Regions from separate parts of the Streptomyces sp. NPDC058086 genome, predicted to be linked through region 3. Evidence: riboswitches for the same ligand, from Rfam matches in the RefSeq annotation. Region 3 holds a riboswitch; each other region holds the start of a gene.
The links. Region 3 has a riboswitch for thiamine pyrophosphate ahead of thiC (phosphomethylpyrimidine synthase ThiC). Riboswitches for the same ligand answer to the same signal wherever they lie in the genome.

Region 1: linked by a shared signal. The riboswitch ahead of ACFVWD_RS24720 (thiamine ABC transporter substrate binding subunit) and the one ahead of thiC (phosphomethylpyrimidine synthase ThiC) in region 3 are both predicted to bind thiamine pyrophosphate.
Region 2: linked by a shared signal. The riboswitch ahead of ACFVWD_RS26045 (purine-cytosine permease family protein) and the one ahead of thiC (phosphomethylpyrimidine synthase ThiC) in region 3 are both predicted to bind thiamine pyrophosphate.
Region 4: linked by a shared signal. The riboswitch ahead of thiO (glycine oxidase ThiO) and the one ahead of thiC (phosphomethylpyrimidine synthase ThiC) in region 3 are both predicted to bind thiamine pyrophosphate.

Annotation. Positions count from the first base shown of each region.
Region 1 covers NZ_JBHVST010000032.1:20,329-28,088, reverse strand. The annotation lists gene ACFVWD_RS24735 (maleylpyruvate isomerase family mycothiol-dependent enzyme) at 1-517, opposite strand, end outside; gene ACFVWD_RS24730 (ABC transporter ATP-binding protein) at 528-1,652, opposite strand; gene ACFVWD_RS24725 (ABC transporter permease) at 1,652-3,364, opposite strand; gene ACFVWD_RS24720 (thiamine ABC transporter substrate binding subunit) at 3,340-4,416, opposite strand; TPP riboswitch at 4,496-4,614, opposite strand; gene rlmN (23S rRNA (adenine(2503)-C(2))-methyltransferase RlmN) at 4,710-5,816, opposite strand; gene ACFVWD_RS24710 (DUF6479 family protein) at 5,951-6,316, shown strand; gene ACFVWD_RS24705 (phosphatidate cytidylyltransferase) at 6,416-7,546, opposite strand; gene frr (ribosome recycling factor) at 7,546-7,760, opposite strand, start outside.
Region 2 covers NZ_JBHVST010000035.1:12,540-20,299, forward strand. The annotation lists gene ACFVWD_RS26030 (alanine racemase) at 1-718, shown strand, start outside; gene ACFVWD_RS26035 (intradiol ring-cleavage dioxygenase) at 735-1,634, shown strand; gene ACFVWD_RS26040 (maleylacetate reductase) at 1,649-2,731, shown strand; TPP riboswitch at 2,797-2,891, shown strand; gene ACFVWD_RS26045 (purine-cytosine permease family protein) at 2,881-4,284, shown strand; gene thiD (bifunctional hydroxymethylpyrimidine kinase/phosphomethylpyrimidine kinase) at 4,328-5,134, shown strand; gene ACFVWD_RS26055 (NAD(P)H-binding protein) at 5,202-6,065, opposite strand; gene ACFVWD_RS26060 (TetR/AcrR family transcriptional regulator) at 6,155-6,862, shown strand; gene ACFVWD_RS26065 (SCO0607 family lipoprotein) at 7,014-7,346, shown strand; gene ACFVWD_RS26070 (hypothetical protein) at 7,381-7,707, opposite strand.
Region 3 covers NZ_JBHVST010000015.1:100,114-107,873, reverse strand. The annotation lists gene ACFVWD_RS14770 (hypothetical protein) at 1-550, shown strand, start outside; gene ACFVWD_RS14765 (VWA domain-containing protein) at 684-2,141, opposite strand; gene thiC (phosphomethylpyrimidine synthase ThiC) at 2,235-4,046, opposite strand; TPP riboswitch at 4,039-4,216, opposite strand; gene ACFVWD_RS14755 (YibE/F family protein) at 4,288-5,838, shown strand; gene ACFVWD_RS14750 (SsgA family sporulation/cell division regulator) at 5,901-6,338, opposite strand; gene ACFVWD_RS14745 (IclR family transcriptional regulator) at 6,439-7,203, opposite strand; gene ACFVWD_RS14740 (DUF5326 family protein) at 7,577-7,760, opposite strand, start outside.
Region 4 covers NZ_JBHVST010000088.1:3,094-10,853, forward strand. The annotation lists gene ACFVWD_RS42985 (hypothetical protein) at 1-401, opposite strand, end outside; gene metF (methylenetetrahydrofolate reductase [NAD(P)H]) at 458-1,381, opposite strand; gene thiE (thiamine phosphate synthase) at 1,540-2,190, opposite strand; gene ACFVWD_RS43000 (Rv2175c family DNA-binding protein) at 2,323-2,694, opposite strand; gene ACFVWD_RS43005 (NAD(P)/FAD-dependent oxidoreductase) at 2,776-4,014, opposite strand; TPP riboswitch at 4,196-4,307, shown strand; gene thiO (glycine oxidase ThiO) at 4,305-5,510, shown strand; gene thiS (sulfur carrier protein ThiS) at 5,507-5,707, shown strand; gene ACFVWD_RS43020 (thiazole synthase) at 5,711-6,505, shown strand; gene pknB (Stk1 family PASTA domain-containing Ser/Thr kinase) at 6,763-7,760, shown strand, end outside.

The DNA.
Region 1 (7,760 bases), on a different contig from region 3:
GTCGCGTCCGCTGCACGAACTCGATGATCCCCAGCCACTCGTCGATCGCGTCCGCGGCCACATCGGACGCCACCTCGTACGGCAGCCCGGCCGCCAGCGTCGCGTCGGCTCGGTGGATCACCAGCTCGTGCGTCATCCGGCGGGCCCAGAAGCCGGAGCTGAGGTCCCCTGCCCAGGCCCACACCTCGGTGTCGGGCCCCGCCTCGCGCAGCGCGGCCACGAGCATCTCGCCGGTCTCGGCGAGCCAGGCGTCCAGCGCGGCGGGGTCGCCCTCGGCGGCGGGTCCCTCAAGGAGCGGCACCTGCTCGTCGTGGACGTTCTCCCGCGCCCTCGTGCGGACGATGAGCTCGACCCAGCGCAGCGCGCCGCCCGTGTGCCGCACGAGCCGCTCCAGCGACCAGTCCGGGCAGGTCGGCACGGTCGCGGACAGGTCGGCCCCGGACGTCACCACGTCCCTCAGCAGCCGCACCTCCAGCTCGATCGCGTCGCAGTAGCGGTCATGTGCGAGTGGCGTCATGATCCGCACCCTACGGCGCCGACGGCTCCCCGAGCACGACGATTTCGGCTGCCTCGAACACCACGCCGACCTCGTCACCGGGCGCGGGCGCCTCCCGCAGCGCGCACGCCGCTTCGATGGGCGGCGCGTCTTCCGGCTTCAGCTGTACGGCGACGTGGTTGCCCCGGAAGGTGCGTGCGGCCACGGTGCAGCGCAGCCCGTCCGCGGGGTCGACCAGCCGCACGCCCGCGGGCCGTACGAGGAGCGTGCCGGGACCCTGCGCGGTGCCCTCCGGCACCGGGACCTTCCCCCACGGGGTGTCCGCGAGCCGATCGCGCACCGTCGCCGCGACCACGTTGTCGAAGCCGAGGAAACGGGCCACGAACTCGTCCGCCGGGTACTGCCAGACCTCAAGTGGCGTGCCGGACTGGGCGATCCGTCCCTCGCGCATCACCACGACCCGGTCGGCGAGCGCGAAGGCCTCGCCCTGGTCGTGGGTGACGGCGAGCACGGTCGTGCCCAACTCGCCGAAGAGCTGCCGGAGTTCCACGACGAGCCGTTCCCGCAGCGAGCGGTCCAGCTGGCCGAGCGGCTCGTCGAGCATCAGCAGCCGGGGGCGCGGGGCGAGCGCACGGGCCAGCGCGACCCGCTGCTGCTCACCACCGGAGAGGGCGGCGACAGCGCGCGCCTGGGCCCCGGGCAGCCCGACCAGCTCCAGCAGCTCCTGGACCCGTGCGGCCTGTTGGTCCTTCGACGCGCCGTGCATGCGCAGCCCGAAGGCGACATTGCCGCCCACGTCCCGCTGCGGGAAGAGCTGGTGATCCTGGAACATCAGCCCGACACCCCGCTTGTGCGCGGACACCCCGGCCTGGTCGCGCCCCGCCAGGAGCACGCGGCCCGCGTCGAGCGGCTGCAGTCCGGCCACCGCCCGCAGCAGCGTGGACTTGCCGCTGCCGCTCGGTCCGAGCACACACACGATCTCGTGCTCGGCGACGTCGAGGCCGACGGCGTCGAGTACCGGCCGACCGCCGAAGCGTACGGACGCGGCCTCGACCCTCAGCAGGGCGTCGCCCGTCCGGGTCCAGGTCCGGGTCCGGGGATGCTCCGTCGTTCCCTCCTGCGCCTCCTCCGTCGCTTGCTTCGCCAGTCGCGCCATCAGAACTCCCCCGTCCGGTCGGTGCGGATGCGCTCCAACAGCAACAGGGCCACCGCGCACACCACCATCAAGATCGTCGAAAGGGCCATCGCCTGGCCGTAGTTGAGGTCACCCGCACGCCCCAGCAGCCGGGCCACGGCAACCGGCAGGGTGGGGTTGTCGGGCCGCGCGATGAAGACCGTCGCCCCGAACTCGCCCAGCGACACGGCGAAGGCGAACCCCGCCGCGATCAGCAGCGCCCGCCGCACCATCGGCAGGTCGACCTCCCGCCACACCCGCCAGGGCGACGCTCCGAGGACGGCGGCGGCCTCCCGGAGCCTTCCGTCCACCGCCCGCAGCACCGGCAACATGGTGCGTACGACGAAGGGGACGCCCACCAGTGCCTGCGCGAGCGGCACCAGGATCCAGGAGGAACGCAGATCCAGCGGCGGTTCGTCGAGCGCGATCAGGAAGCCGAACCCGACGGTTACGGCGGACACGCCGAGCGGCAGCATCAGCAGCGCGTCGAAGCCCCGTACGAGACGCCCGGTCATGGGAGTCCCCCCGGTCGAGCGAAGCCGAGACTGGGGGAGGGTGAGCGCCGCGGCCGCCATACCGCCGATCACGACGGCGACGGCGGTGGCGGCGAGCGCGTACTCCAGCGAGTTGCCGATCGCCGCGATCGGTGCCACCAGGAAGATGCCGCTGTCGGCCGAGGTCAACGCCTTGTAGTACGCGAATCCGTAGCCGCCGGGTGCGTCCAGGGACCGCTGGACCAGTACCCCGAGCGGCAGGACGAGGAGAACGAGGATGCTCGCCAGGACCCCGCCCAGCAGCGCCCACTGACCGGCCCCGCGGGGTCGGCGCACGGTCACCTCCGGAGCCACCAGACGCAGTGCGGTCTCCCGGCGGCGTACGGTCCAGGCGTGCACGGCGAGGATCGCGCCGACCGCCACGAACTGGACGATCGTCAGCACCGCCGCGGTCGCGAGGTCGAAGATCTCCGAGGTCTGCCGGTAGATCTCGACCTCCAGGGTGGAGAAGGTCGGCCCGCCGAGGATCTGCACCACACCGAACGAGGTGAAGGTGAAGAGGAAGACCATCAGCGCGGCGGCGGCCACGGCCGGGCTCAGCGCCGGCAGCGTCACCTTGCGCCAGGCCGCGAACCGGGAGGCACCCAGCATCCGCGCGGCCTCCTCCTGACGCGGGTCGAGCTGCGACCAGAGCCCGCCGACGGTCCGTACGACCACCGCGTAGTTGAAGAAGACGTGCGCGAGCAGAATCGCCCAGACGGTGGTGTCCAGCCGTACGCCCCACAGCTGATCGAGGAGTCCGCCCCGGCCCACCAGGGCCAGGAACGCCGTACCGACCACGACCGTCGGCAGCACGAACGGGACCGTCACCACCGCTCGCAGCACCTGCTTGCCCCTGAAGTCGAAGCGCGCGAATACATACGCGCCGGGGAGCGCGATCAGCAGCGTGAGCGCCGTGGAGGCGAGCGCCTGCCAGGTGGTGAACCACAGGACGTGCCGGATGTCGGACTGCGCGAGCACCTCACCGATCCGCCCGAACCGCCAGACCCCGTCGATCTTGAGGCCGCGGGCGACGATCGCGGCGACGGGGTAGGCGAAGAAGACGGCGAAGAACGCGACGGGCAGGGCCATCAGCCCGATCCGCGTCGCGCTCTCCTTGCGTCTCCTCCGAGGCGCTACTTCAGTACGAGCGAGGTCCACGACTTGACCCACTGGTCACGGTTGTCGGCGATCTTGGCGGGCGCCAGGGTCTCGGGATCCTTGGCCTGCGGGCCGAACTTCACGAACTCCTCGGGCACCTGGGCGGTCTCGCGGACCGGGTACACGAACATGTTCAGCGGCATGTCGTCCTGGAACTCGACGCTGATGAGGAAGTCGAGAAGCGCCTTGCCGCCCTTGGTGTTCTTCGCGTTGCTCAGCAGCCCCGCGTACTCGACCTGGCGGAAGCAGGTGCCGCTCGCGACCCCGGTCGGCGCGGTCTTCGGCTTCGGGTCGGCGTAGATCACCTCGGCGGGCGGGGAGGAGGCGTACGAGACGACCAGCGGCCGGTCGGCCTTGGCCTTCTTGCCTCCCGCGGACCCGGAGAACTCGTCGTTGTAGGCCTGCTCCCAGCCGTCGACCACCTTCACGCCGTTGGCCCTGAGCTTCTTCCAGTAGTCCTGCCACCCGTCGTCGCCGTACTTCGCCGCGGTCCCGAGCAGGAAGCCGAGGCCGGGCGAGGACGTGGCCGCGTTCTCGGTGACGAGGAGGTTCTTGTACGCGGGCTTGATCAGGTCGTCGAACGAGGCGGGCGGGGCCAGCTTGTGCTTGCTGAAGTAGGCCTTGTCGTAGTTGACGCAGATGTCACCGGAGTCGATGGGCGTGACCCGGTGCTTGTCCTGGTCGATCCGGTACTGCTGGACGATCTGGTCGGAGCCCTTGGCCTCGTACGGCTGGAACAGCCCGTTGTCGAGCGCACGGGACAGCAGGGTGTTGTCGACGCCGAAGAAGACGTCGCCCTGCGGGTTGTCCTTGGTGAGGATGGCCTTGTTGACGGCCTGCCCGGCGTCGCCGTCCTTGAGGACCTTGACCTTGTACCCGGACTGCTTCTCGAAGTCCTGCAGCACGCTCTTCGACACAGCCCATGAGTCGTGGCTGACGAGCGTGACGGTCTTGGAGTCCCCGGCGCCGCCGCTGTCGGAGGACCCGCACGCGGACAGCGTGACGAGGCCCAGCCCGATGGCCGCGGCCGTGGTCGTCCTCTTGATGCTCACTGAATTCCTCCTGGGATGACCAGGAAGAGACGCGGCCCTGCCCGGGATCCTCGGAAGGTTCCCGGGCAGGGCGCAACAGCTTGAGTGATGCCCGAACTTCCTACCCAGAATGACCTGGGCAAGGTTCAGAGGGTCTGCGGCCCACCGGTGCTCCGGCTACCGCACTCTCAGCGCTGTGGCGCTCCCCTGTCGGAATATGAAGATGTCGGAAATTGAAATTGCACTGACTGACAGTGGCCGGCACCAGCCGCCATCGACTGAAAAGGCGCTGCCGGGCACTGCCGCCGATCAGACTATCGCTCGGTCGCGGCCAGCTGTCCGCATGCCCCGTCGATCTCCTGGCCCCGGGTGTCCCGGACGGTCACCGGCACCCCGTGAGCCGCGATCGCCTCGACGAACGCCTTCTCGTCCTCGGGCCGCGAGGCGGTCCACTTCGAACCCGGCGTCGGGTTCAGCGGGATGAGGTTGACGTGCACGGGCTTGCCCTTGAGCAGCCGCCCGAGCCGGTCACCACGCCATGCCTGGTCGTTGATGTCCCGGATGAGGGCGTACTCGATGGACAGCCGGCGCCCGGACTTGGCCGCGTACTCCCAGCCTGCGTCGAGCACCTCGCGCACCTTCCACCGCGTGTTGACGGGGACGAGGGTGTCGCGCAGCTCGTCGTCAGGGGCGTGCAGCGAGATGGCGAGACGGCACTTGAAGCCCTCGTCGGAGAACCGGTGGATGGCGGGCACCAGCCCGACCGTCGACACGGTGATCCCGCGCTGCGAGAGCCCGAGCCCGTCCGGCTCGGGGTCGGTGAGCGCGCGGATGGCGCCCACGACCCGCTTGTAGTTGGCGAGCGGCTCGCCCATGCCCATGAAGACGATGTTGCTCAGCCGCGCCGGGCCGCCCGGGATCTCACCGTCTCGCAGGGCCCGCATCCCGTCCACGATCTGGTGCACGATCTCGCCCGTGGACAGGTTCCGGTCCAGCCCGGCCTGTCCGGTGGCGCAGAACGGGCAGTTCATCCCGCAGCCCGCCTGCGAACTGATGCACATGGTCACCCGGTCCGGGTAGCGCATCAGGACGGACTCGACGAGCGTGCCGTCGAACAGGCGCCACAGGGTCTTGCGGGTGGTGTCCTGGTCGGTCGACAGATGCCGCACGACCGTCATCAGCTCGGGAAGCAGCGCCTCCTGGAGCTTTCCGCGCGCGGCGGCCGGGATGTCCGTCCACTCCGCGGGGTCGTGCGCGAACCGCGCGAAGTAGTGCTGCGAGAGCTGCTTGGCGCGAAACGGCTTCTCACCGATCGCGGCAACCGCCTCTTTGCGCTCGGCGGGCGTGAGGTCGGCGAGGTGCCGCGGCGGCTTCTTGGCTCCGCGGGGGGCGACGAATGTGAGTTCTCCGGGCTTAGGCATGGCCATACCAGTGTCGCAGATGGATCGGAGTGACCCGCGGCCCGAGTTTCCGGGGTGATCGTCGATGGTGCCGCCGGCGTTCGGTGCGGTCGGAGCGGCCGGTTCGATGGGTAATTTGCGGGTATTTGCATGATATGAGTACTGCATCGATGTATTTGGCGGAGCCCAGCGGTCTGATCAGCCTCGCGCTGTTCCTGATCGCCGTGGCACTCATCACGCTCCTGGCCGGCAGCTTCTGGCTGAGCTGCCGTATGCGGACCCGCGCACCGCGTCTGCCGCGCGCCGAGGAACAGCCGCACGTGCCGCAGGGTGGCCCGGTCCGCGAGATGCGGGAGATCCGGGAGCCCGCCGAGATACCCAAGGTGACCAAGGGTCAGCACGCTCTCACCCCGTACGAGCTGACCCACATGTCGACCCGCACGAGCCCGTCGCAGAAGCGAGAGCGCTGGCACGACGGCGGGAGCGGCTCGTTCGGCAGCGGTGGACTGGGCCACCACTGACGCCGATCCGTCGACCACGCTGCGAAAAGGGGCCCGCCGCCCTGTGGACGACGAGCCCCTCACCGACATGTGCGCAGGTCAGCCGGATCCCATGACAGGTCAGGCGGATCCCACGAAGAGCACCAGCAGCAGCCAGACCACCGGCGCGGTCGGCAGCAGCGAGTCCAGCCGGTCCATGATGCCGCCGTGACCCGGCAGCAGGGTGCCCATGTCCTTGATGCCCAGGTCCCGCTTGATCATGGACTCGCCGAGGTCGCCGAGCGTGGCGGTGGCCGCGACCGCGAAGCCCAGGATCAGCCCCTGCCACCACGTGCCGTCCTCGATCAGGTACTGCATGCACAGCGCGCCCCCGACCATCGCGAAGGTGACCGCTCCGAACAGGCCCTCGCGGGTCTTGCCGGGGCTGATGCGCGGCGCCAGCTTGTGCTTGCCGAAGCGCCAGCCGATCGCGTACGCGCCCGTGTCGCTGACGACCGTCAGCAGCAGGAACGTCAGGACGCGGCGCGGACCGTCGTCGGCGGTCAGCATCATGGCCACGAACGTCGCCAGGAACGGCACGTAGAAGGCCGCGAAGACGCCCGCCGTGACGTCCTTGAGATAGCCCTCGGGCGGTTCCGTCATCCGCCAGACCAGGACCGCCAGCGCGGTGAGCGCCATCGCCACCCACGCGCCCTCGGCACCCCGGACGTAGCCGGAGACGACCATCGCCGCACCGCCCACCGCCAGCGGGACGAGCGGCGCCTTGATGCCCTTGCGTTCCTCGAGCCGTGACGTGAGCTCCCACAGGCCCACCACCACGGCGACCGCTATGACCCCGACGAACACGGCCTTGACGACGAACAACGACGCGACGATCACCGCACCGAGCCCGACGCCGACCCCTATCGCGGCACCCAGATCGCGTCCCGCACTCTTCTTCTGCGGCGCGGGGGCGGGCTGTGGGACGGGGCTGGGCATGGGCTCCTGCGGCTTCTGCGACGGGGTCCCGAGGGATCCCGCCGACGGGGTGTCGTCGCGGAACAGGGGGCCACTCAGCCGAGCGGCCCCCCGGTCGTCATCCTGGTCTCCGCCGTGTGCGGGTACGTCGGGCACGATGGGCATGGGGCGAGTCTGCTGCGCGTTATGCGCATCGTATGCGGGACCCGCCGGGGCTGCCCCCTGGACAGGCCCCTGCTCGGACGGCCCCCAGTACCCGGCTTGTGGCGGCGCCCCCCAGGAAGAGTCGTTCATCAGACCTCGAGCAGCTCCGCTTCCTTGTGCTTCAGGAGCTCGTCCACCTGTGCGACGTACTTCGCGGTGGTGTCGTCGAGCTCCTTCTCCGCGCGGCGGCCCTCGTCCTCGCCGACCTCGCCGTCCTTGATCAGCTTGTCGATGGCGTCCTTGGCCTTGCGACGGACCGAGCGGATGGACACCTTGGCGTCCTCGCCCTTGGTCTTGGCGACCT
Region 2 (7,760 bases), on a different contig from region 3:
CGTCGGCCTGCTCACCGACGGCAGCTACCCGAACCTCGAACTGCGCGGCGTCTACGCCCACTTGGCCAACGGCCTGCACGCCCCCGAACACCTCGCGGTGGCCGAGAGCGTCGTCGCCTGGACCGGTGAACTCGCCGCGCGGCACGGATTGCGCCTCCCCGAGGTGAACGTCGGGGGCGGCATGGCGGTGGACTACGAGCACCCCGAACGCCGTTTCGACTGGCAGTCGTACGGCGAGGGACTCGCCCGACTCGTCGCCGCGCACCCGGAACTGACCCTGAGTATCGAGCCCGGTCGCGCGCTGACCGCGTACTGCGGCTGGTACGCGAGCGAGGTGCTGGACGTCGAGCACGGCGCACACGAGGACTTCGCCGTCGTCCGCGGTGGCGCGGTGAACCTGCGCACGTCGGCGTCCAGGAGGCCCGACCAGCCGTGGCCCGACCAGCCCTGGTCCGTACTCGAAGTGGACGGGTGGCCCTACTCCTGGCCGCGGCCCGTCGTGCGCCGTGAACGGGTCACGCTCACCGGCCAGTTGAGCACCTCCAGGGACGTCCTGGTCCGGGACGTCCGGGCGCCTGGGCTGCGGGCCGGCGACCGTGTGGTGTTCTCCCTCGCGGGCGCCTACACCTCGTCCGTGCCCCACCGGGCGTTCGCCAGGTTTCCCGAGCCCGGCTTTCACTTCGTGGACCCGGGCACCGACGGCGATCAGTCCCGATAACACCACGAGGAGCGGCATGACAGACGAACCGAACCGTTCGACGACGGCCGATGCCACGACCGACTTCACGCACGGCATCACCGACGCCGTCGTCGACAGCCTGCGGGGCACGGCCGATCCGCGTCTGCGTGAACTGCTCGGCGCGCTCACCCGTCATCTGCACGACTTCGTGCGCGAGACGGAGCCGACGATGGCGGAATGGGAACGCGCGATCGGATTCCTGACCGCGACCGGGCAGCAGTGCACCGACACCCGCCAGGAGTTCATCCTGCTGTCGGACGTGCTCGGCGTCTCGATGCTCGTGGAGACGCTGGACGGCCGCCGCGACCCGGGTGCCACCGAGTCGACGGTCCTCGGCCCGTTCCACCTGACCAGATCGCCGATCCGCGCACTCGGCGCGAACCTCGACCTGGTGGGCAGGGGCGAACCGTGCGTGGTCAGCGGCCGGGTACTGGGCAAGGGCGGCACCCCGCTGCCGGGCGCGGTCCTCGACGTGTGGCAGGCCGACTCCGAGGGCTACTACGACGTACAGCAGCCGGACGTCCAGCCGGCCGGCAACGGGCGGGGCCTGTTCACGGCCGACGCCGAGGGCCGCTTCTGGTTCCGCACCTGTGTACCGAGCCCGTACCCGATCCCCACCGACGGCCCGGTCGGTGAACTGCTGCGCGCCACGGCCCGGCACCCCTACCGCCCCGCCCACATCCACTTCATCGCCTCGGCCGAGGGCCACGCCCCGGTCACCACGCACATCTTCGTCGCGGGCAGCGACTACCTCGACTCCGACGCGGTGTTCGCGGTCAAGAAGAGCCTGGTCCAGGACTTCACGGAGACCGACGACCCGTCCCTGGCGGGGGAGTTCGGCGTCCCGAACCCCTTCCGCAACGCCCGCTTCGACCTCGTACTGGAACCGGAATGAGCACCATGACCGACATGAACACCCCGCTCGACTTCTCGTACGAGACCCAGCCGGCGCGGATCGTCTTCCGGCCCGGCGCCGCCGTCTCCGCCACCCCCGACGAGGCCGCCCGGCTCGGGCTGCGCAGGGTGCTGGTGGTCTGCGGCGGCAGGGGCGAGGACACGGCACGCGCGGTCGCGGACGCCCTGGGCGACGCCTGTGCGGGGCTGCACGCCGAGGCCCGGATGCACGTACCCGTCGAGGTCGCCGACCGGGCCGTCGAGGCGGCGCGCGCGGCCGGCGCCGACGGGTGTGTCGCGGTCGGCGGCGGTTCGGCGATCGGCCTCGGCAAGGCGATCGCGCTGCGCACCGGCCTGCCCCTGATCGCCGTGCCCTCCACCTACTCCGGCTCCGAGATGACCCCGGTCTGGGGACTCACCGAGCACGGCGCCAAGCGCACCGGACGCGACCCCGCCGTCCAGCCCCGCAGCGTCGTCTACGACCCCGAACTCACCCTCTCGCTCCCCGTCCCCCTCACCGTCACCAGCGGCGTCAACGCGCTCGCCCACGCCGTCGAGGCCCTCTACGCGCCCGACGCCTCGCCCCTCGTCTCGCTCATGGCCGAGGAGGGCGTACGGGCGATGACACAGGCCCTGCCGCTGGTGGCCGCCGCCCCCGGCGACCTCGACGCGCGCGGCCGGGCCCTGTACGGCGCCTGGCTCTGCGGCGCCTGTCTCGGCGCCACCACCATGGGCCTGCACCACAAGCTGTGCCACGTCCTCGGCGGCACCTTCGGCCTGCCGCACGCCGAGACGCACACGGTGGTCCTCCCGTACGCCCTCGCCTACAACGCGCCCGCCACGCCCCGGGCGATCACCGCGCTCTCCAGCGCCCTGGGCGGCACCGACGATGTCCCCCATGCCCTGCGGGCGCTGGCCGGGGACCTCGGCGCTCCCCGCAGCCTCGCCGAACTCGGCCTCAAGAAGACCGACCTGGCGGTGGCCGCCGAACAGGCCGTCGCACAGACGTATCCGAACCCGCGCGAGGTCACCGTGGACGGTGTGCTGGCGCTGCTGACGGCGGCGTACGAGGGCGGGGAGCCGAGCGTCGGCGAGTAGGCCGCGGTGCCGTGCGGACCCCTCCCCCTGGGGCATACCGTGCCCGCCGGGCTATCCTGACCGCCGAACCGGACACGGGGTGCCCCGCACGAGGGCTGAGATCACACCCGTCGAACCTGAACCAGTTAGGACTGGCGGAGGGATGTCTCATGTCGTTGCCGTATGCCCGTAACGCTCGCGGCGAGGTGGCCGTCGGAGGCCCGCAGGGCGTTTTCGACGGGCGGATGCCCTCCGCCCCGGGGGACCTGCACGTCGAGGCGCGTGGAATCGCCCCGGTCCCGGAGGACCACCGCTACGGCGGCCCCGGCCGTCTGTTCACCGTGTGGTTCGCCCCCAACCTGACCATGACCGGCGTGTTCACCGGCACCGTCGGCATCGCTCTCGGCCTGGACTTCTCCACCGCGCTCGCCGCCGTCGTGCTGGGCACCCTCCTGGGGGCGGTACCGACCGCGTACCTCGGCACCTGGGGGAGCCAGACCGGCGCCGGACAGCTGCCGCTCGCCCGCCTCGCGTTCGGCCGGGCCGTGGTCGTCCCCGGCGCCCTGCAGTGGCTGTCGTCCATCGCCTGGGACGCGCTGATCGGCCTCTTCGGCGGGGACGCGCTGGCCCAGCTGTGCGGCTGGCCGTTCTGGCTGGGTGTGCTCGTCATGATGGCGGCGCAGGGGGCGCTCGGCGTCCTCGGCTACGAGGCGATCCACCGGCTCCAGACCGTGATGACCTTCGCCCTCGCCGCCGCGTTCGTCGCCCTGACCGTGAAGCTCCTGAGCGGCGCCCACACCACCCCCGCCGCAACCGCCCACGGCGCCGACCGGGCCGGGGCCTTCGTTCTGACCTGCACCATCGCGCTCAGCCTTGCGCTGTCGTGGGCCCCGTACGCGAGCGACTTCAGCCGCTATCTGCCGCGCACGGCGTCCCGCCCGCGCATGTTCTGGTACACCCTGGCCGGCGTCAGCGTGTCCTTCGTGGCCGTCCAGGCGCTCGGACTGTGGGGCGCGGCCGTCTTCAACGACCAGACCGCCCGCGGCGTCGACACCCTGCTCGGCGGGGGCGCCCTCGGCGCGTTCGGGCTGCTCGCCGTGGCGCTCGCCGCGCTGAGCAGCAACGCCATGAACGACTACAGCGGCTCGCTCGCCCTGCAGACCATGGGCGTACGGCTGCCGCGTCCGGCCGCCGCCGCGCTGGCCGCCGTCCTGGGCTTCCCGCTCGTGCTGTGGATGCACGCCGCCGACACCACGGCCCGCTTCCAGAACGTCCTGCTGTTCGTCGGCTACTGGATTCCCGGGTTCGTCGCGATCGTCGTCGTCGACTGGCTCGCCCGGGCCAGGGCCCGCGGCGGCGCACCCGTCGACCTGGCCGCCGAGAGCGCCCGCCCGCGTCCGTGGTGGCCCGCGCTCGTGGCGTTCGGCGCCGCCTTCGCCGCCGCGGTGCCGTTCATGAGCACCAGCCTGTACGTCGGCCCCGTCGCGCATGCCCTGCACGGCGCCGACACCGCCTACGGGGTGGCGTTCGTCGCGGCCCTGCTCGTCTACGCCCCGCTGCGCCTGCGCCGCTGACCCCGCCCCCCTCTCACCCCCTTCGTACGGAGTGACACCCACCATGCCCGCGAACAAGCCGACCGCCCCGCCCCGCGTCCTGACCATCGCCGGATCGGACTCCGGGGGCGGTGCCGGCATCCAGGCCGACCTGAAGACCATGCTCGCGCTGGGCGCGCACGGGATGAGCGTGCTCACCGCCGTCACCGCGCAGAACTCCCTCGGCGTACAGGGAGCCTGGGAGCTTCCCGCCGAGGCGGTGCGCGCGCAGTACCGCAGCGTCGTGGACGACATCGGTGTGCAGGCCGTGAAGACCGGCATGCTCGCCTCGCCCTTGCTCGTCGAGACCGTCGCCGAACTGCTCTCGGACGTCGGCGCGCCCGTGGTGGTGGACCCGGTGAGCGTCTCCAAGCACGGCGACCGGCTGCTGGCGGACGACGCGCTGGACGCCGTACGGACCGCCCTGCTGCCGCTGGCGACGGTGGCCACCCCGAATCTCGACGAGACCGCCGAGCTGACCGGGATCAAGGCCACCGGTGAGCGGGACATGTCCCGGGCCGCGGAACAACTGCTGTCGTACGGGCCCCGCTGGGTCCTGGTGAAGGGCGGCCACCTGCCCGGCGAGGCCGTCGACCTGCTGACCGACGGCACCGAACAGCACTGGTTCCGGGCCCCGCGCCACGACAACCGCCATACGCACGGCACCGGTTGCACCCTGGCCTCGGCCATCGCGGTGGGGCTGGCGCAGGGGCGGGCGGTGCCGGAGGCGGTGCGGCTGGCGAAGGAGTACGTCACCGGCGCGATCGCCGCGGGATTCGCCCTGGGCTCGGGCCTCGGACCGGTCGACCACGGCTGGCGGACGCGCGCCTGAACGCCGCGGGTCCGTCCGCACGGCGGACGAGGCCGTCGTCCGCTGCGACCGACGGGGAACCCGGACGTCAGCCGGTCGGCGTGATCGTTGTCTTCAGGACGTCCGCCAAGGCCGTCGTGGGGCGGCCGAGCAGGCGGCCCAGCGTGGGGTCGGCCGGAGCGAACTGTCCCTGCCGGCTCGCGGCGAACAGGCCGAGGAGCAGGTCGGCGCCGGCCTCGGGCAGACCGCGGGCGAGCAGGCTCGCGCGGTAGTCGGCGTCGGAGACGACCACCCGGCGGACTTCGCGGCCCGTGAGCCGCGTGGCGATCGCCGCGATATCCGCCAGGTCGAGCGACTCGGGGCCGGTGAGCGCGGGTGTCGTCCCGTCGAGGCCCTCGCCGGTGAGCGCGAGTGCCGCCGCCTCGGCGAGGTCGGCGTGGGTGGTCCAGGCGACCGGTCCGTCCTCCGGCGCGGCCAGCTCGCCCGTCTCGAGCGCGTGGCCCAGCAGCATCACGGCTGAGGAGGCGTAGAAGCCGTTGCGCAGCGAGGCGAAGGGGACCCCGGACTCCCGGAGCGCCGCCTCGGTGGCGGCGTGGTCGCGCATCGGAGCGAAGGGGGAGGACGGGTCCGAGCCCATGTGGCTGGTGTAGAGGATGCGCTTGGCTCCGGCTGCCGCCGCGGCCTCGATGGCGGTGCGGTGGTGGTGGACGGCATCCACGCCGGTGCTGTCCGTCGACACGACGAGAACCTGCTGGGCGCCCTCGAAGGCGTCCGCGAGGCTCGCGGGGTCGCCGAAGTCGCCCTGGCGGACGCGCACGCCCTGGTCTTCGAGCTCTCGTGCCTTCTCCGGGGCGCGCACACTGACGCCGATCCGCTCGGAGGGGACGCGCTCCAGCAGCCGCTCGGTGATCAGCCGGCCGAGTCCGCCGTTGGCGCCGGTGATGATGATCATGACAACCTCTTCCCTGTTTCCATCGATAACGTAATGACGGTACCACTGGAAATTCTCATCGGTAACGGGATTCTGTTATCGTCGGAATCATGGAGAGTGAGGACGTCACCGCGGCGGACGGGCACCGTGAACGCATCGTCGCGGCCGCCGCCCGGCTGCTGGCCGAAGGCGGGCCGGACGCGGTCTCGACCCGGGCGGTGAGCGCCGCGGCGGGCGTGCAGCCGCCGACCATCTACCGGCTCTTCGGCGACAAAGAGGGCCTGCTCGACGCGGTCGTCGCCCACGGCTTCACCGCGTACCTGACCAGCAAGACCGCGCGGAAACCCACCGATGACCCGGTCGAGGACCTCCGCGCCGGCTGGGATCTGCACGTCGGCCTCGGTCTGGCCAACCCGGCGCTGTACACCCTGATGTACGGCCGGTACCGCCCCGGCACGCCCTCGCCTGCGGCGCTCGCCGCCTTCGGGGTCCTCGCCGAGCACATACGGCGCGTCGCCGAGGCGGGCCGACTGCGCGTCCCCGAGGTCCGCGCCGCGGACCTCGTCCACGCGGCCGGCTGCGGTACGACGCTCACGCTCATCGCCACCCCCGAAGACCGCCGCGACCCGGAGCTGTCCCGCACCGCCCGCGAGGCGGTCATCGCGGCGATCGCCACGGACGCCCCTGCCGCGCCCGCACCCGGGCCCGTCGCGGCCGCCGTCACCCTCCGGGCCGTACTCCCGCAGACCGACGCCCTGACGGCGCCGGAACGCGGCCTCATGGAGGAGTGGCTCAACCGAATCGCCGACCCGGACTGAGGGTGGCTCGGTCGGGCGGGGTCGGCCGCCCTCGTGCCTACGCGGAATCGGGTAGGACGGCCCACTGCATCCGAGTACGCGTACTCATGATCGATTTCCTTGCCTCGCGCAGGCTGGTCCCACAAGCCGTCCAAAGGGAGCCATCGTGCGTATGACAAGCCGCGTTCACCGCCCGTCGTCCGTGATCAGCAGTGGCCCGGCGCGGTCCGCCCTGGGCCTCGCGCTGGCCTGCGTGACCCTCGCGATGCTGACCGGCTGCTCCGCCGAGGACGCGAGTTGCGGTGGTGGTGAGTACCCGGTCATGGCGGTGGGCAGCACCGGCAGCACCTGCGTGTCCAACGGTGACGAGCCGCCGAAGGGGTACGTCCGCTATCCCGAAGGGAAAGTCCCCCAGCACGTCGGCGACAAGTGGGACACCTACTGGAGCACCCACACCATCGACGAGAACGGCAAGACCATCAAGGCTCCCGACGCCGGGGTGTGACCACCGGCTGCTCGGCGACGCCGGGCCGTTTCGGTCAGGACTTGGCCGTCCGGCGGTGCATGGGCGGTCGATCAATGACCTCGATGTACATGATCCGGCCGTCCACGACGTCCAGGATCAGCATGCCTTTCGAGGGCATGAGCGGTACACACCGATGGCCCGGGCCGAACGGCTGCCCCTGCCGATGTTCTGCCGTGCGGATGCTCTGGCAGAAGTCGTCACCGCAGTCGCACTCACCCACCAGGCGGACATCCCGCACGCAGATGGCCAGGTCCCGTTCCCCCTCCTCCTCCAGGAGGGTGGCCAGTTCGGCGACGAGGTCCGGGAAGACATCGCGAACGAGGGGGTGCTCCTGCTCCATGCGGGGAGGGTAGCCGCAGCGGTCAACCGGGCGCCGATCGGGGCCGTCCATCG
Region 3 (7,760 bases):
CGAGGTCACCGAGACCGCCGGAGCCGGCGCCATTGCCGTCGTCGCGGTGCTCGCCCCCGTCCTCGCCGGAACAGCCGCGGCGATCTTCCTGCTCGTCGGGTTCGTCCTGAAGCTCCTCACCCCCGAGCTGGCGTTCGCCCAGACCCTCCTGACCACCGGGTGGGTCTTCGGCGCGGTCACGGCGGGCGCGATCCTGGTCGCCGCGGTCGGGCTGCTGCTGACCGCTCTGCGCAACGGCTCGTCCTCGCTCCAGGCCGGAGCGCCCGGCGAGCTCGACACGGAGGTGGCCCGGGCCAGGGAAACCTGGCGCGAGGCCCTGCTGGAGCGCGGCATCATGCCGTTCCTCCGGGAGGCCCTCGCCGATCCGGGCGCGGCGGCACTGACCCGTCCGTCACCGACGCCGACCACCGGCCGTATGCCGCACCTCGGCTACAACCGGCCGGGGTTCAGCAGCCCCGACGGCGGCCCCGCGGCGGGTCCGCGCCCGAGCTTCACCAGCCCGGACTTCACCAGCCCGGACTTCGGGGGGCCCGAGCACCAGCCGGAGTGACACCCGGCGGGCCGACACCGGGGTGACGGGAACGAGGGCCTGCGCCGATACGGCGCGGGCCCTTTTGCCGCTGCCCGCCCCTTCACCTGCGCCCGCCCCGCTCGTCCCTCTCGTACGGTCCCGGCGCGGCCCGTCAGATGATGCCGAGCCCCCGGGCCGCCGTCATCCAGGCCGGGAACTGGGAAAGCAGCCGGTCGTACAACTCCGGGTCCGGCAGGCCGCTGATGTCGTCCACCGCGAAGAACCCCACGTTGTCGACGCGCCGACCGGGCAGCGTGTCGAACCGCTCCAGCACTCCGTAGTTCGACCGCCCCAGGCCCACGAACTGCCAGAAGATCGGCTCCTCCACCGCGCCTCTCAGCTCCTGCTCGATCTCCTTGTTCCGATAGACACCTCCGTCGGAGAAGAACAACACCAGCGTGGGATCGACAGCCGGGTGCTCTCGTACATACGTCCGCACCGCGGTGATCGCCTTCTGCTCCTCGTTCTGGATACCGACCGACCGCATGTCCACCTGTCCCGGCAGCAGGCCCTTGCGTGGCTTCTTGCTCCGCCGAAACAGGCTCAGCTCACCGACCCGGACATGGAGCTCCAGCCACTCGGGCAGCTCGCCCAGAGTCAGGTCCGGCAGCCGGGCGGCATGGGAGGCGAACGTCCACGCCTGCATCACCCCGTCGTCGTCCAGCTGCGCCGCCACCGCGGCCATCCGCTCCACCACGTCGGCCACGACGCCCTTCGAGTACAGGAACGACATGGAACCGGAGGCGTCGAGGATCAACACGACGCGTGCCGTGACCCCCTCCGCACCGTGCTTCCGCAGGCTGACCGCCACCTGCTCCTTGCGCAACGAGAGCCGCTTGCGCATGTCCACGGGCAAGCGTTCCTCGCCCTTGCTGAGACGCGAGGGGGCCGACGGCACCGGGGGTACCGGGGGCGCCGGCGGAGCGCCCGCAGCGGTGGAAGCAGCCGTCCGTGAGCCCGTCGGCGGGAGCGCGGGCGACACCGCCGCAGCGCCCCCGGGCGAAACCGCCGGCTCCGGCCCGGGCGCACCGGCCCCGTCGGACTCCACGCTGATACCGAAGTCGGTGGCGAGACCGGCCAGCCCGGACGCATACCCCTGTCCGACCGCCCGGAACTTCCACTGACCGCCCCGCAGATACAGCTCACCCCCGATGAATGCCGTCTCGGTCGTGGCATCCATCTCGAAGCGCGCGAACTCCTGCCCGGTCTCGGCATCGAGCAGCCGCAGCGTCAGTCCGGACAGCTCGCCGAAGGTACCGCCGTCGGCCGAGGCACCCAGGACGACCCGCTCGATCTCCGGTTCCAGGGCACGCAGGTCCACCTCGACGATGTCCGTCGTGGCAGCGCCGTCCCGCTGCTTCCCGAGGTGCCGTACGGCGCCGGAGGCGTGCTGTGGCTGGTTGTAGAAGACGAAGTCCCCGTCGTCCCGCACGCGTCCGCCCGGGCCGAGCAGCAGCGCCGAGGCATCCGCGTCCGGCACACCGGCCCCTCCTCTCCAGCCGAGCACGGCCCGCACCGCCCCGGCGGCGACGGGAAGGTTGGCGCCCTTGCCCATGGATGTCGATGTCATGCGCCCAGTCTGCCGAGAGAACCCGGCCCGGGAACCGTTCGTTGCGCCTGATTACGCCGCGAACGGCTCCCGGCACGACTGCGTGTGTGCGGCTCAGTCCGCGAGCGGCAGATAGACCCGGTTGCCCGCGTCGGCGAACTCCTTGGACTTCTGCGCCATGCCCTCCTCGATCTCGGCCTTCGTGCCTCCGTGCTCACGGCGAATGTCCTGCGAGATCTTCATGCTGCAGAACTTCGGGCCGCACATGGAGCAGAAGTGCGCCGTCTTGGCGGGTTCGGCCGGCAGGGTCTCGTCGTGGAACTCCCGTGCCGTGTCCGGGTCGAGGGCCAGGTTGAACTGGTCCTCCCACCGGAACTCGAAGCGGGCGTCGGACAGCGCGTCGTCCCATTCCTGCGCACCTGGGTGCCCCTTGGCGAGGTCGGCTGCGTGGGCGGCGATCTTGTAGGTGATGACGCCGGTCTTGACGTCGTCACGATTGGGCAGGCCCAAGTGCTCCTTGGGCGTGACATAGCAGAGCATGGCCGTGCCCCACCAGGCGATCATCGCGGCACCGATGCCGGAGGTGATGTGGTCGTACGCCGGCGCGACGTCCGTCGTCAGCGGGCCGAGCGTATAGAACGGAGCTTCATCGCAGATCTCCTGCTGAAGGTCGATGTTCTCCTTGATCTTGTGCATCGGGACATGTCCCGGGCCCTCGATCATCGTCTGTACATGAAAACGCTTCGCGATCGTGTTGAGTTCCCCGAGCGTCCTCAACTCCGCGAACTGAGCCGCGTCGTTGGCGTCCGCGATCGACCCGGGCCGCAGCCCGTCGCCGAGCGAGTACGTGACGTCGTACGCCGCGAGGATCTCGCAGAGTTCCTCGAAGTTCTCGTAGAGGAACGATTCCTTGTGGTGCGCGAGGCACCAGGCCGCCATGATCGAGCCGCCTCGCGAGACGATGCCGGTCTTGCGGTTCGCGGTGAGCGGCACGTACGGCAGCCGCACGCCCGCGTGGACCGTCATGTAGTCCACGCCCTGCTCGGCCTGCTCGATGACCGTGTCCTTGTAGATCTCCCAGGTCAGCTCCTCGGCGCGGCCGTCCACCTTCTCCAGAGCCTGGTAGAGCGGCACCGTACCGATGGGGACGGGGGAGTTGCGCAGGACCCACTCCCGCGTGGTGTGGATATTGCGGCCGGTGGACAGGTCCATGACCGTGTCCGCGCCCCAGCGGGTCGCCCAGGTCATCTTCTCGACCTCCTCCTCGATGGAGGAGGTGACGGCGGAGTTGCCGATGTTGGCGTTGACCTTCACCAGGAACCGCTTGCCGATGATCATCGGCTCGATCTCCGGGTGGTTGACGTTCGCGGGCAGCACCGCGCGACCGGCGGCGATCTCCTCGCGTACGACCTCGGGGTCGACGTTCTCGCGGACCGCCACGAACTCCATCTCGGGCGTGATCTCGCCCCGCCGGGCGTACGCGAGCTGCGTGACCGCCTCTCCTGGACGGCCTCGACGCGGCTGACGCGGCCGCCCCGGGAAGACCGCGTCGAGGTTGCGCAGGCCCCCTCGCGGCGAGGTGTGCTTGATTCCGTCGTCCTCGGGACGGACGGGACGGCCCGCATACTCCTCGGTGTCACCGCGGGCGATGATCCAGTTCTCGCGCAGTGGCGCGAGACCCCTGCGTACGTCGGTGTCGACGATCGGATCGGTGTACGGGCCAGAGGTGTCGTACAGCGTGACGGACTGCCCGTTGGTGAGGTGCACTTGACGGACCGGCACCCGCAGATCGGGGCGCGAACCCCCGACGTATCCCTTGTGCCAGCCGATGGACTTCCCGGCCTCCCGCGGCTGTTCGCCCTCGGGCGCGGCAGGCGCCTCGCCGATCTGGCTGGAGGCAGGCGTGCGTACGTCCTTGTTGGTCATGAGACCTACTCCCTACGCCGGCATTACCCGGTAACAGGTTCGGCGGTCGACGCAGCGGATTCCGTCTGCCGACGTCCCTTGTGAAACATCACTCGTTCCACGTGAAACATCGCTAAGACGGAGGTCAGCGCCCTCTCAGCCCGGTGCTCCGAGCTCCCGCGTGTGCAAAGGTGACTCCACGCTAGCGTCATATCTGGCGCGGTGAACAGAGGGCCCTCGCCGTTCTTGCGATGATCGGTCGGTGACCACAACGCAGCAGCCCCCGTTCCCGCCGTCCGAGCCGCCGCGCCGACGCGGTCCCGGAGACGGCTATGGACCTGGTTCCGGAGACGGCCGCGGACACGGGCCGGGCGGTGGCCCCGGTCCGAGGGGCGGTCATGGGCACGGCTCCGGGGACGGACATGGGTCTGGGTCTGGGTCTGGGGACGGGCCTGGGAAGGGACCCGGGCCGGGGAATGGGCACAGCCCTGGGGACGGGCACGGGTCTGGGCACTCGCACAGTCACAGCCATGGGCCCGCCACGCCCGTCTCCAAGCATCTGCGCAAGGTCATCGCGGCCATTCTGATCCCCTTCGCCGCCGCGGTGGTTGTGGGTCTCGCGGTGCTCTGGCCCGGTGGCGCCCCGTCCCACGAGCGCACCGGCGTCGGCTTCGACCGGCAGACCCAGCAGGCCACGGTCACCAAGGTCGACAAGGTCAGCTGCAAGTCCGTGAACGCGTCGGGGGAGACCCCGACCGGCGACACGTCCACCGCCGAGGGCTCCTCCGCGCAGCAACAGGCAACGGGCGACTGCAAAAAGGCGACGATCCGGATCGACACCGGCAAGGACAAGGGCCGTACGTTCACGGAGATCATCCAGCCCGACCAGTCACGGCAGTTGCACGAGGGCGAGAAGGTCGTGGCCGCGTACGAGCCCTCCGCGCCCAGGGACCTGCAGTACTCGGTCACCGATGTGAACCGGAAGTTCCCGATGGCCCTGCTCGCCGGGATCTTCGCGCTGGCCGTCGTGGTGGTGGGCCGGATGCGTGGTGTCATGGCGCTGGTCGCACTGGCCATCAGCTTCGTGATCCTGACCTTCTTCATCCTGCCCGCGATCCTGCAGGGCTCGAATCCGCTGGTCGTGGCCGTGGTCGGGGCGAGCGCGATCATGCTGATCGCGCTCTACATGTGTCACGGCCTCTCGGCCCGTACGTCGGTGGCGGTGCTCGGCACCCTGCTCTCCCTGGTGCTGATCGGCATCCTCGGCTCGGAGTTCATCGGCTGGGCGGCGCTGACCGGCAACACGGACGACAACACCGGTCTGATCCACGGCCTGTATCCGTCCATCGACATGAGCGGTCTGCTGCTCGCGGGCGTCATCATCGGTTCGCTCGGTGTGCTCGACGATGTGACGGTGACGCAGACCTCGGCGGTCTGGGAGCTGCACGAGGCCAGCCCGACGATGGGCTGGCGCGATCTGTACCGCGCGGGCATCCGGATCGGCCGTGACCACATCGCATCGGTCGTCAACACGCTCGTCCTGGCGTACGCGGGTGCCGCGCTTCCCCTGCTGCTGCTCTTCTCGATCGCGCAGAGCAGTGTGGGCACGGTCGCCAACAGCGAACTGGTCGCCGAAGAGATCGTGCGCACCCTGGTCGGCTCGATCGGCCTGGTCGCCTCGGTGCCGGTGACCACACTGCTGGCCGCCCTGGTGGTCTCCGCGGACCGTCCGGCAGTCCCGGCCGCCGCCACGGAGCCTGTCGAGAGCAGGGCGCCGGCACGCGGCGGGAAGGGCCGTCGCCGCAAGCGCTGAAGCCTCCCCACCCCCGCGTCACCGGTGAGGAAGCACACGCCACTTGTGGGTTGCTGGGGGCTTCAGCCCGCGCTCTGCTCCTCCGCCAGGATGCGGTCCAGCGCCTCGTCGAGGTGGGCGTCGAAGTCCGCGAGGGAACGCTCCTGCCCCAGCGGCACCAGCTTGTCCGTGCGGTCGAGGAAGGCCACGAGCGGCGCCGCCCCGGACCGGAACAGCGCGTGGTCGCCACCCACCTGGAGCCGGATCAGCACCTCGCCGAACGCCTCCGGGTCGGCGGGCGCGATGTGCACATCCCCGTCACCGCACGGCCGTCCCACGCCGTCGATCAGCAACTCCCGCCCGAACGCCCAGGTCACGGGCGCGTCGCCGGGCAAGTGGAAGGTCAGCCGCACGGCGTAGGGATCACAGGTCTCGTATCGCAGCTCCACCGGAATGCGGAAAGAGAGCTCCTCCGAAACGAGGAAGCTCATCATGACCTCTGCCTGTACCGACTCGCGCATCGCCTACCCCGTCGTTTTGCCGTCGACCGGCCAGGAATCATCCCCCTGACTCTGCTGAAATATTGCTCAACGTGCACAAGAGATCACAAGGAGTGAGTTTTCAGATACTGATAGAGATCGCGAGTGTCCCCAGTAGCCTGCCGATCTCACCTTGCAATTGCCGCGCCGCGGGCAGCAGTCGATCGGCCTGGTGAAGTGGGAGAGAAAAGGCCATTGCGGCGGCAGTTGTGCCGACCGTGATGGGAAGGGCCGCACAGACCGTGCCCAGCGCGTACTCCTGGCGCTCAATAACGGGCTCCATCCGCCCCGTCCGCTCCAGCCGCCGCAGCAGACTGGCGTTGTCACGCACCGTATAGGGAGTGATCGACTGCACGGGGTAGCGGTCGAGATGATCCCGGCGGGCCTTCTCGTCGAGCTGCGACAGCAGACACTGGCCGATCGCATGGGCGTGTCCGGTCTCCCGGAAGTCCGCCCACTCCTCCACCGCCGGATTCCCTGGAGTGTCGGCGACGCACATGACCTCGATCTCGCCCTCACGGTAGACCGCGTAGTACACGGGCGCACCGATCGAATCGCGCCACTGGGCAAGCGTCTCGCTCACCGCGCTGCGACGTTTCTGCTGCGCTCCGCTACTGCCCAACCGCTCGGCGGCCTCACCGAGGAAGAACAGCCCCCTGTCGCGGCAGAGATAGCCCTCGTGGACCAGGGTCCGCAGCAGGTGGTAGGCCGTCGGCAGCGCGAGCCCGGCCTCCCGGGCGAGCTGCTTCGCCGGGGCGCCGTGCTGGCGCGCGGCAACGGCCTCCAGGAGACGCATCGCCCGCTGCACGGAGCCGATCAGCGTCGTGGGATGCGGCTCCGACGACACGGCTTCCAGGGGAGGAGTGCGCGCATCCGGCAGGGGGGTGCGCGCCTCGGCAGGTGAGGTGCGCGGTTGGGCGGGCGGGAGACGTGTCCCCGCGGAAGCGCTGGACCGCTGGAGGGGTGGGGCGGGTGATTGTGCGGGTGCGGTGTCAACCGTGGCCAAGGGGCACTCCCGAAGCGCGAGGGGAACCGCCCGTGCGGGGAAACACGGGAGGGGGCTGTGCGCTGCCCGCGGGGGTCGGCCCCGCGTCGAATTCCGGACTGTAACCGCCCATCACCGCATGCAGACGGCCTCGCCGGAAAACTTCCCTCGGCCGAGGGAACCTTGAGTTCCCTTTCCCGACCTGCCCGTTACCCCTCGCTCACCCGGTTGTGTCTCACCAGTCGCTGCGCGACGACGAACTCGACATGAACTTCCGTACTACGTAGATCAATCCGCCGACGAGGGCGACGAAGACCAGGATCTTGAAAAGCAGGCCGATCAACACACTGAGCACGCTGACTATCACCGTGCCGAACACGACCAGAGCGATGACCGGCACCGCGATCCACTTCACCCAC
Region 4 (7,760 bases), on a different contig from region 3:
GCGCCCCGGGCCGTTCCTTCGGCCCTGGCCTCGGCTCCCTCGGCCGTTTCGAGGTCGGAGACCTCCAGCGCCGGGTCCTGGTGGTCCTCACCGCGGCGTCGCTTGCTCTTGCCGAAGCCCTTGCCGGCGCCGCTGTCGGCGCCCTGCCGGTTGCCCACGGCCCAGCCCTCCGCGAAACCGCGGCGGAACGACAGGGTGACGTACGTCTGGCCGATCGCGAAGGCCGCCGCGCCGAGCCCGATGACGATCACGGAGGGGATCAGCACGCCGAAGACGACACCGAGGAAGCCCACGAACGCGAGCAGGCGCCAGCGCAACCGCGCCTTGTACTGCAGCAGGACCTCGCCGAGCAGCCACAGCGCGACGATGCCGAACGCGATATAGAGGACCGTCCAGCCCATGTACGCCCCTCTCCCAGTGGCCGCTACGCAGTGTGTCGTACGTGGGTGCGACCGGTCTAGGCCTGCTGCGGGTGGTGCAGGCCCAGATTCTCGTAGATTTCCAGCGTCGCCGTCGAGTTGTTGAGCGTGATGAAGTGAAGTCCGGGGACTCCCTCGTCCAGCAGTCTCGCGCAGAACTCCGTCGCGAACTCGATGCCAATGGAGCGTACAGCCGCCGGATCGTCTTTGGCTGTGAGGATCCGCTCTTTCAGGACGTCCGGGAACGAAGCGTTGCTGAGCTTCGGAAGTCGTTCCAGCATCTTCACACTCGTCACCGGCATGACCTCCGGGATGACCGGTGTCGTACAGCCGGCCGCCACCACCCGGTCACGCAGGCGCAGATACGACTCGGGCTGGAAGAACATCTGGGTGATCGCGTAGTCCGCGCCGGCCCGGCACTTGTCGACGAAGTGCGCGACGTCCACGTCCCAGTCCGCGGAGCGGGGGTGCATCTCGGGGAAGGCGGCGACGCCGACACAGAAGTCGCCGGACTCCTTGATGAGACGGACGAGTTCGGCGGCGTAGGTCAGGCCCCGGGGGTGCGGGACCCAGTCGCCCATCGGGTCGCCGGGCGGGTCGCCGCGGACCGCGAGCATGTTCCGGATGCCGGCGTCGGCGTACTGGCCGATGATGTTGCGCAGTTCGGCGATGGAGTGGTTGACCGCGGTGAGGTGGGCGACCGGGGTGAGCGTCGTGTCGGCGACGATCTGCTCGGTCTCCTTGACCGTGCCCGCGCGGGTGGAGCCACCGGCACCGTAGGTGACGGAGACGAAGTCGGGGGCGACGGCCTCGACGCGACGCAGCGCGTTCCACAGGTTCCGCTCGCCCTTGGGGGTTTTCGGCGCGGAGAACTCGAACGAGTACGTCGCCTTGCCGGTGGCGAGCATGTCACGCACGGTGCGCGCGCGATCAGTCCTGGTGGAAGCAGATCCGAGGGCCATACCCGCAGGTTAGTCAGGGGGCGGCGGTCTCCCAACCGAACCGATGCCAATTGTCCAATTTGTCGACTTCTTGTCCACCCCTCGGACACCTGTGGGACAACCGGTCCAACCGTTGGCCGGACCATCGACGCGCCCGCTGTGCCTGACGCGGCCGCCGCTTACGCCTGACGCAGCCGCTTGGCGAATTCTCCCGCCGCCGCGCCGGGATCCGCCGCCTCGGTGATCGCCCGTACGACGACGACGCGGCGGGCGCCCGCCTCCAGTACCTCGTCGAGGTTGCCGAGGTCGATGCCGCCGATGGCGAACCAGGGGCGGTCGGTGGCGAGGGAGGCCGTGTATCGGACCAGGCCCAGGCCCGGGGCGTGGCGGCCGGGCTTGGTGGGGGTGGGCCAGCAGGGGCCGGTGCAGAAGTAGTCCACGCCGTCCTGGACGGCGGCGGCCGCCGCCTCGGACTCGGCGTGCGTGGAGCGGCCCATCAGGACCTCGTCGCCGAGGATCGCGCGGGCGGCGGGGACCGGGAGATCGCCCTGGCCCAGGTGGAGTACGTCGGCGCCGATGGCATGGGCGACGTCCGCGCGGTCGTTGACCGCGAGGAGCTTGCCGTGGCGGGCGCAGGCGTCCGCGAAGACCTGGAGGTGCTCCAGCTCCTCGGCGGCCTCCATGCCCTTGTCACGCAGCTGCACGATGTCGACGCCGCCGGCCAGGACCGCGTCCAGGAACTCGGCGAGGTCGCCCTGGCGCTTGCGGGCGTCCGTGCAGAGGTAGACGCGGGCGTCGGCGAGGAGGGTGCGGGCGGCGTTCTCGGGCATGCGTGTATCCCCCGTGGTGCGGTGCGTACGGCTGTCGTACGCACCCTACGGATGTGATGCGGTGCGTACGGACCGCGGCGGCCGGGGTGGTCCGGGGCCGGCCGTGGTCCGTACGCCGGACGGTCGGTCGAATCAGACGGCGAGCGCCTGGGCGCGGCGCTTCACCTCCGTGCCGCGATTCTCGCTCAGCGCCTGCGCGGGGGTGCCGGGCAGGCTCGGGTCGGGGGTGAAGAGCCACTCGAGCATCTCTTCGTCGGAGAAGCCGTCGTCCCGCAGGAGCGTCAAGGTGCCGACCAGGCCCTTGACGACCTTCTGTTCGTTCCCGTCGATGAAGGCGGCGGGGACGTGCAGCGCGCGGTTCTCACCACGGCGTACGGCGATCAGCTGGCCCTCCTTGACCAGCTGCCGGACGCGGGTCACCTCGACGCCGAGCTGTTCGGCGATGTCGGGGAGGGTGAGCCAGGCGGGGACGAGAGCATCGATCTTTGCGTCAATCTCGGTCACGGGACAAGCCTGCCATCCCGGACTGACACTCGGTACCCGAGCGCCCCCCGGACCGCCGTCCGGGCGACGGAAACCGGGCGGTCATGCCGTGGCGTCCTTCAGAGGGCGGGACGGGTCGGCCAGGATGTCCGGGTTCATGGGCATGCCTGCCTCGATCAGGCGGCGGCCCTGGGCCAGGTCACGGGGCCGCCCCACGGCCAGGAGGGCGACGAGGCGGCTCTCGCGGAGCCAGCAGACCGTCCAGGCCGCGCCCGACGGGTCGCCCCGCCAGATGGTCGTATCGGCGGGGGTGTGATGGCCGACGTACTGGACGAAGCGGCCGAACTGCTCGGACCAGAAGTACGGGACCGGGTCGTACGCCACCGGGGCCTCGCCGATGATGTTCGCCGCGACCGTGCGCGGCGCCTGGAGGGCGTTGTCCCAGTGGTGGACGAGGAGGCGCTCCTCGTAGCGGCCCGACGGGAAGGAGGCGCAGTCGCCGACCGCGTAGACGTCCGGCACGGAGGTGCGCAGGTGGCTGTCGGCCACCACCTCCCGGTGGGCGCCGAGCTCGACGCCGGAGCCGGCCAGCCAGGCGGTGGCGGGGCGCGCGCCGATGCCGACGACCACGGCGCCCGCCGGCACCCGCGAGCCGTCGTCGAGGACCACCGCGCCGGGCTCGACGCGCTCCACGCGCGCGTGGGTGCGCAGCGAAGCGCCGCTGTCCGCGTACCAGGCGGTCATCGGCGCGGCCACCTCCGCGGGCAGCGCCCCGGCCAGCGGCCGGTCGGCGGCCTCGACGACCGTGACCGCGCACCCGGCCTCACGCGCCGCCGTCGCGAACTCCGCGCCGATCCAGCCCGCCCCCACGACCACGATGTCGTGCTGCTGGGCGAGCACGGGGCGCAGTCGCTCGGCGTCGTCCAGGGTCCGCAGCAGATGGACGCCGGGGACGCCCTGCGCGCCGGGCAGCTGGATCGGTTCCGCGCCGGTCGCGAGGACCAGGACGTCGTAGGGCACCGGTCCTGCCTCGGTGTCCAGCTCGTGGTCTGCGGGGCGCAGGCCCAGCGCCTCGCAGCCGAGTCGCAGTTCGATGCCCAGCGCCTCGAAGTCGATGTCGAAGGCGGAGCCCTCGGCCTTGCCGAGCAGCACCGCCTTGGACAGGGGTGGCCGGTCGTACGGCTGGTGCGGCTCGGCGCCGATCAGCGTCACATCCCCGGTGAAACCCTGTTCCCGCAGGGCGACCGCCGTCTGCACGCCGGCCATGCCCGCGCCCACGATGACGACCCGCCGTGCCGTACGCCCCTGCGTCCGCACCTGTGCCCGCGTCTGCTCGCTCACCTGATCACCATAGACAACTGACAATCTGTCAGTCAGGGGACGTGCGCAGTGACCTGTTCCACAACGGATCTCGCCGTCCTTCTCGTGGTCCGCGAACCGAGTGCGCGTACCGACCCGCGAACGGGCCCCGGACGGAGGCTCCCTTACTGAGACATACGGCAGCGGGCTAGGGTGGCGAACGTAAAGCACTCGCGGGAGCCCGGACGCACCGGGCTGAGAGGGAGGCTGGCGGCCTCCGACCGTACGAACCTGATCCGGGTCATGCCGGCGAAGGGAGGGGCTGGACGCCCATGTCGCCTACGCGTACACCTGCACGTTCATCGGATGCGCCGTCATCGGCCGCACGTACGTCGGATGTCCTCGTCATCGGGGGCGGGATCATCGGTCTCGTGACCGCCTGGCGGGCCGCGCAGCGTGGGTTCACCGTCGCGGTCGTGGACCCCGAGCCGGGCGGCGGGGCGGCACGGGTGGCCGCCGGAATGCTCGCCGCCGTCACCGAGCTGCACTACGGCGAGCAGACCCTGCTGGGCCTGAACCTCGCCTCCGCGCGCCGCTATCCCGACTTCGCCGCCGAACTCACCGAGGTGAGCGGCCAGGACCTCGGCTACCGCCGGTGCGGCACGCTGGCCGTCGCGCTGGACGCCGACGACCGCGCCCACCTGCGCGAACTGCATGCCTTGCAACACCGCTCGGGGCTCGAATCGGAGTGGCTCAGCGGCCGGGAGTGCCGCCGTCTGGAGCCGATGCTCGCGCCGGGCGTGCGCGGCGGGCTGCGGGTCGACGGAGACCACCAGATCGACCCGCGCCGGCTCGCGAAGGCCCTGGTCACGGCGTGCGAGCGGGCCGGAGTGAAGTTCCACCGGACGTGGGCGGAGCGCCTGACCGTCGTACGGGACCGGGCCGCCGGGGTCGTCACGACGGACGGTGAACAGCTGGCCGCGGGGCAGGTGGTGCTCGCCGCCGGGAGCCTCAGCGGGAAGCTCCCGGGCGTGCCCGCCGACGTACTGCCGCCCGTACGGCCCGTGAAGGGTCAGGTACTGCGGCTGACCGTGCCGAAGCGGTACGCGCCGTTCCTGAGCCGCACCGTGCGGGCCGTGGTGCGCGGCAGCCAGGTCTATCTGGTGCCGCGGGAGAACGGTGAGCTCGTCGTGGGCGCCACCAGCGAGGAGCTGGGCTGGGACACGACGGTGACCGCGGGCGGGGTCTACGAGCTGCTGCGCGACGCCCATGAGCTGGTGCCCGGAATCACCGAGCTGCCGCTCACCGAGACGCGCGCGGGCCTGCGGCCGGGGTCGCCCGACAACGCGCCACTGCTCGGCCCGACCGCGCTCGACGGGCTGCTGCTGGCCACGGGGCACTACCGCAACGGCGTCCTGCTCACGCCCGTCACCGGGGACGCCATGGCGCACGTCCTGACCACGGGCGAGCTTCCGGAAGAGGCCCGCCCCTTCGCCCCCGGGCGCTTCAGCACAGCACTCACGGAGCAGACCGTATGAACATCTTCGTCAACGGAGAGCGACGGCTCGTCGCCGCCGACACGGCCCTCGACAAGCTCGTCGCCACCCTCACCGTCGCGCCCTCCGGCGTCGCCGCCGCGCTCAACGAAACCGTTGTCCCGCGCACGCAGTGGTCGTCCACGGCCCTCTCCGAGGGAGACCGCGTCGAAGTCCTCACCGCAGTCCAAGGAGGCTGAACCATGGCCGACGACCCGTTTGTCCTCGGAGGTACGTCCTTCACGTCCCGGCTGATCATGGGTACGGGGGGTGCGCCCAGCCTCGACGTCCTGGAGCGGTCGCTCGTGGCGTCCGGCACGGAGCTGACGACGGTCGCGATGCGCCGGGTGAATCCCTCGGCGCACGGCTCGGTGCTGTCCGTGCTCGACAAGCTGGGCATCCGGGTGCTGCCGAACACGGCGGGGTGCTTCACCGCGGGCGAGGCCGTGCTGACCGCGCGGCTCGCGCGGGAGGCGCTCGGTACGGAGCTGATCAAGCTGGAGGTCATCGCCGACGAGCGGACCCTGCTGCCGGATCCGATCGAGTTGCTGGACGCCGCCGAGACGCTGGTCGACGACGGTTTCACCGTGCTGCCGTACACCAACGACGATCCTGTGCTCGCGCGGAAGCTGGAGGACGTGGGCTGCGCGGCGGTCATGCCGCTCGGGTCGCCCATCGGGTCCGGTCTCGGCATCCGCAACCCGCACAACTTCCAGCTGATCGTGGAGCACGCGCGTGTGCCGGTGATTCTGGACGCGGGGGCCGGTACGGCGTCGGACGCGGCGTTCGCGATGGAGCTGGGGTGTGCGGGCGTCATGCTGGCGTCGGCCGTGACCCGGGCGCAGGAGCCGGTGCTGATGGCCGAGGGCATGAAGCACGCGGTGGAAGCCGGGCGGCTTGCCTGGCGTGCGGGGCGGATTCCCCGGCGGCACTTCGCCTCCGCGTCGTCTCCTGCGGAGGGGCTGGCGCGGTTGGATCCTGAGCGTCCTGCTTTCTAGGCACCCGGCGCTGGTGTGTTTTTTCTCCCGCCCGCGCACCGCCCGTTTCCAGTCGGCTGGAAGGTGTGCGTCGCCTGTGGGGGTGGGGCGCCGTTGGCGGCTGGGGGGTGGAGGGGCAGGCTGCCTTACATTGCCTGTGCACGACGTGTGGACCGGATCGATCAGGCGTGCGAGAAGCGTCACAGGTCGGCTGCAGTCCCGCTCCGGAATTGGCCGGAAGGGTGGGGGTGACAGTGGCGGCTCGTAGACTCGCCTGCGTGGATACGACCCTTCAGGACCCGCTTGTCGGGCAAGTGCTCGACGGCCGCTACCGCGTCGACGCACGGATCGCGGTCGGCGGGATGGCCACGGTCTACCGGGCCCTGGACACCCGCCTCGACCGCGTGCTCGCGCTCAAGGTGATGCACCCGACGCTGGCCGCCGACGGCTCGTTCGTCGAGCGGTTCATCCGGGAGGCCAAGTCGGTGGCCCGGCTCGCGCACCCCAACGTGGTGCAGGTCTTCGACCAGGGCGCGGACGGGTCGTACGTCTATCTGGCCATGGAGTACGTCGCCGGCTGCACCCTGCGCGACGTGCTGCGCGAGCGCGGGGCGCTGCAACCGCGGGCCGCCCTGGACGTCCTGGAGCCGGTGCTCGCCGCGCTCGGCGCCGCGCACCGCGCCGGGTTCGTGCACCGCGACATGAAGCCGGAGAACGTCCTGATAGGGGACGACGGCCGGGTCAAGGTGGCCGACTTCGGCCTCGTCCGGGCCGTGGACACCGTCACGAACACGACAGGGGCCGTACTCGGCACCGTGTCCTACCTCGCCCCCGAACAGATCGAGCACGGCACCGCGGACACCCGCGTCGACGTCTACGCCTGCGGGGTCGTCCTCTACGAGATGCTCACCGGCGGCAAGCCGCACTCCGGGGACTCCCCCGCCCAGGTGCTCTACCAGCACCTGCACGCGGATGTGCCGCCGCCCTCGGCCGCCGTGCCCTCGATGCCCTACGCCCTCGACGAGCTGGTCGCGGTGGCGACCGCCCGCAATCCCGAGGTGCGCCCGCACGACGCGGTGGCACTGCTCGGCCAGGTCCTCCAGGCGCGGGCGGGCCTCACCGCCGAGCAGCTCGACGCCATACCCCCGCAGGCGCTCGCCGTGGGGCACGACAACGCGGGCGACCGTACGAGCGTGATCCCGCGCTCGCTCTCCGTGCCCCGCCTGCTGCCGGTGAACGAGGGTTACGAGGACGGCGGCGACGGCGGCGACCCGCT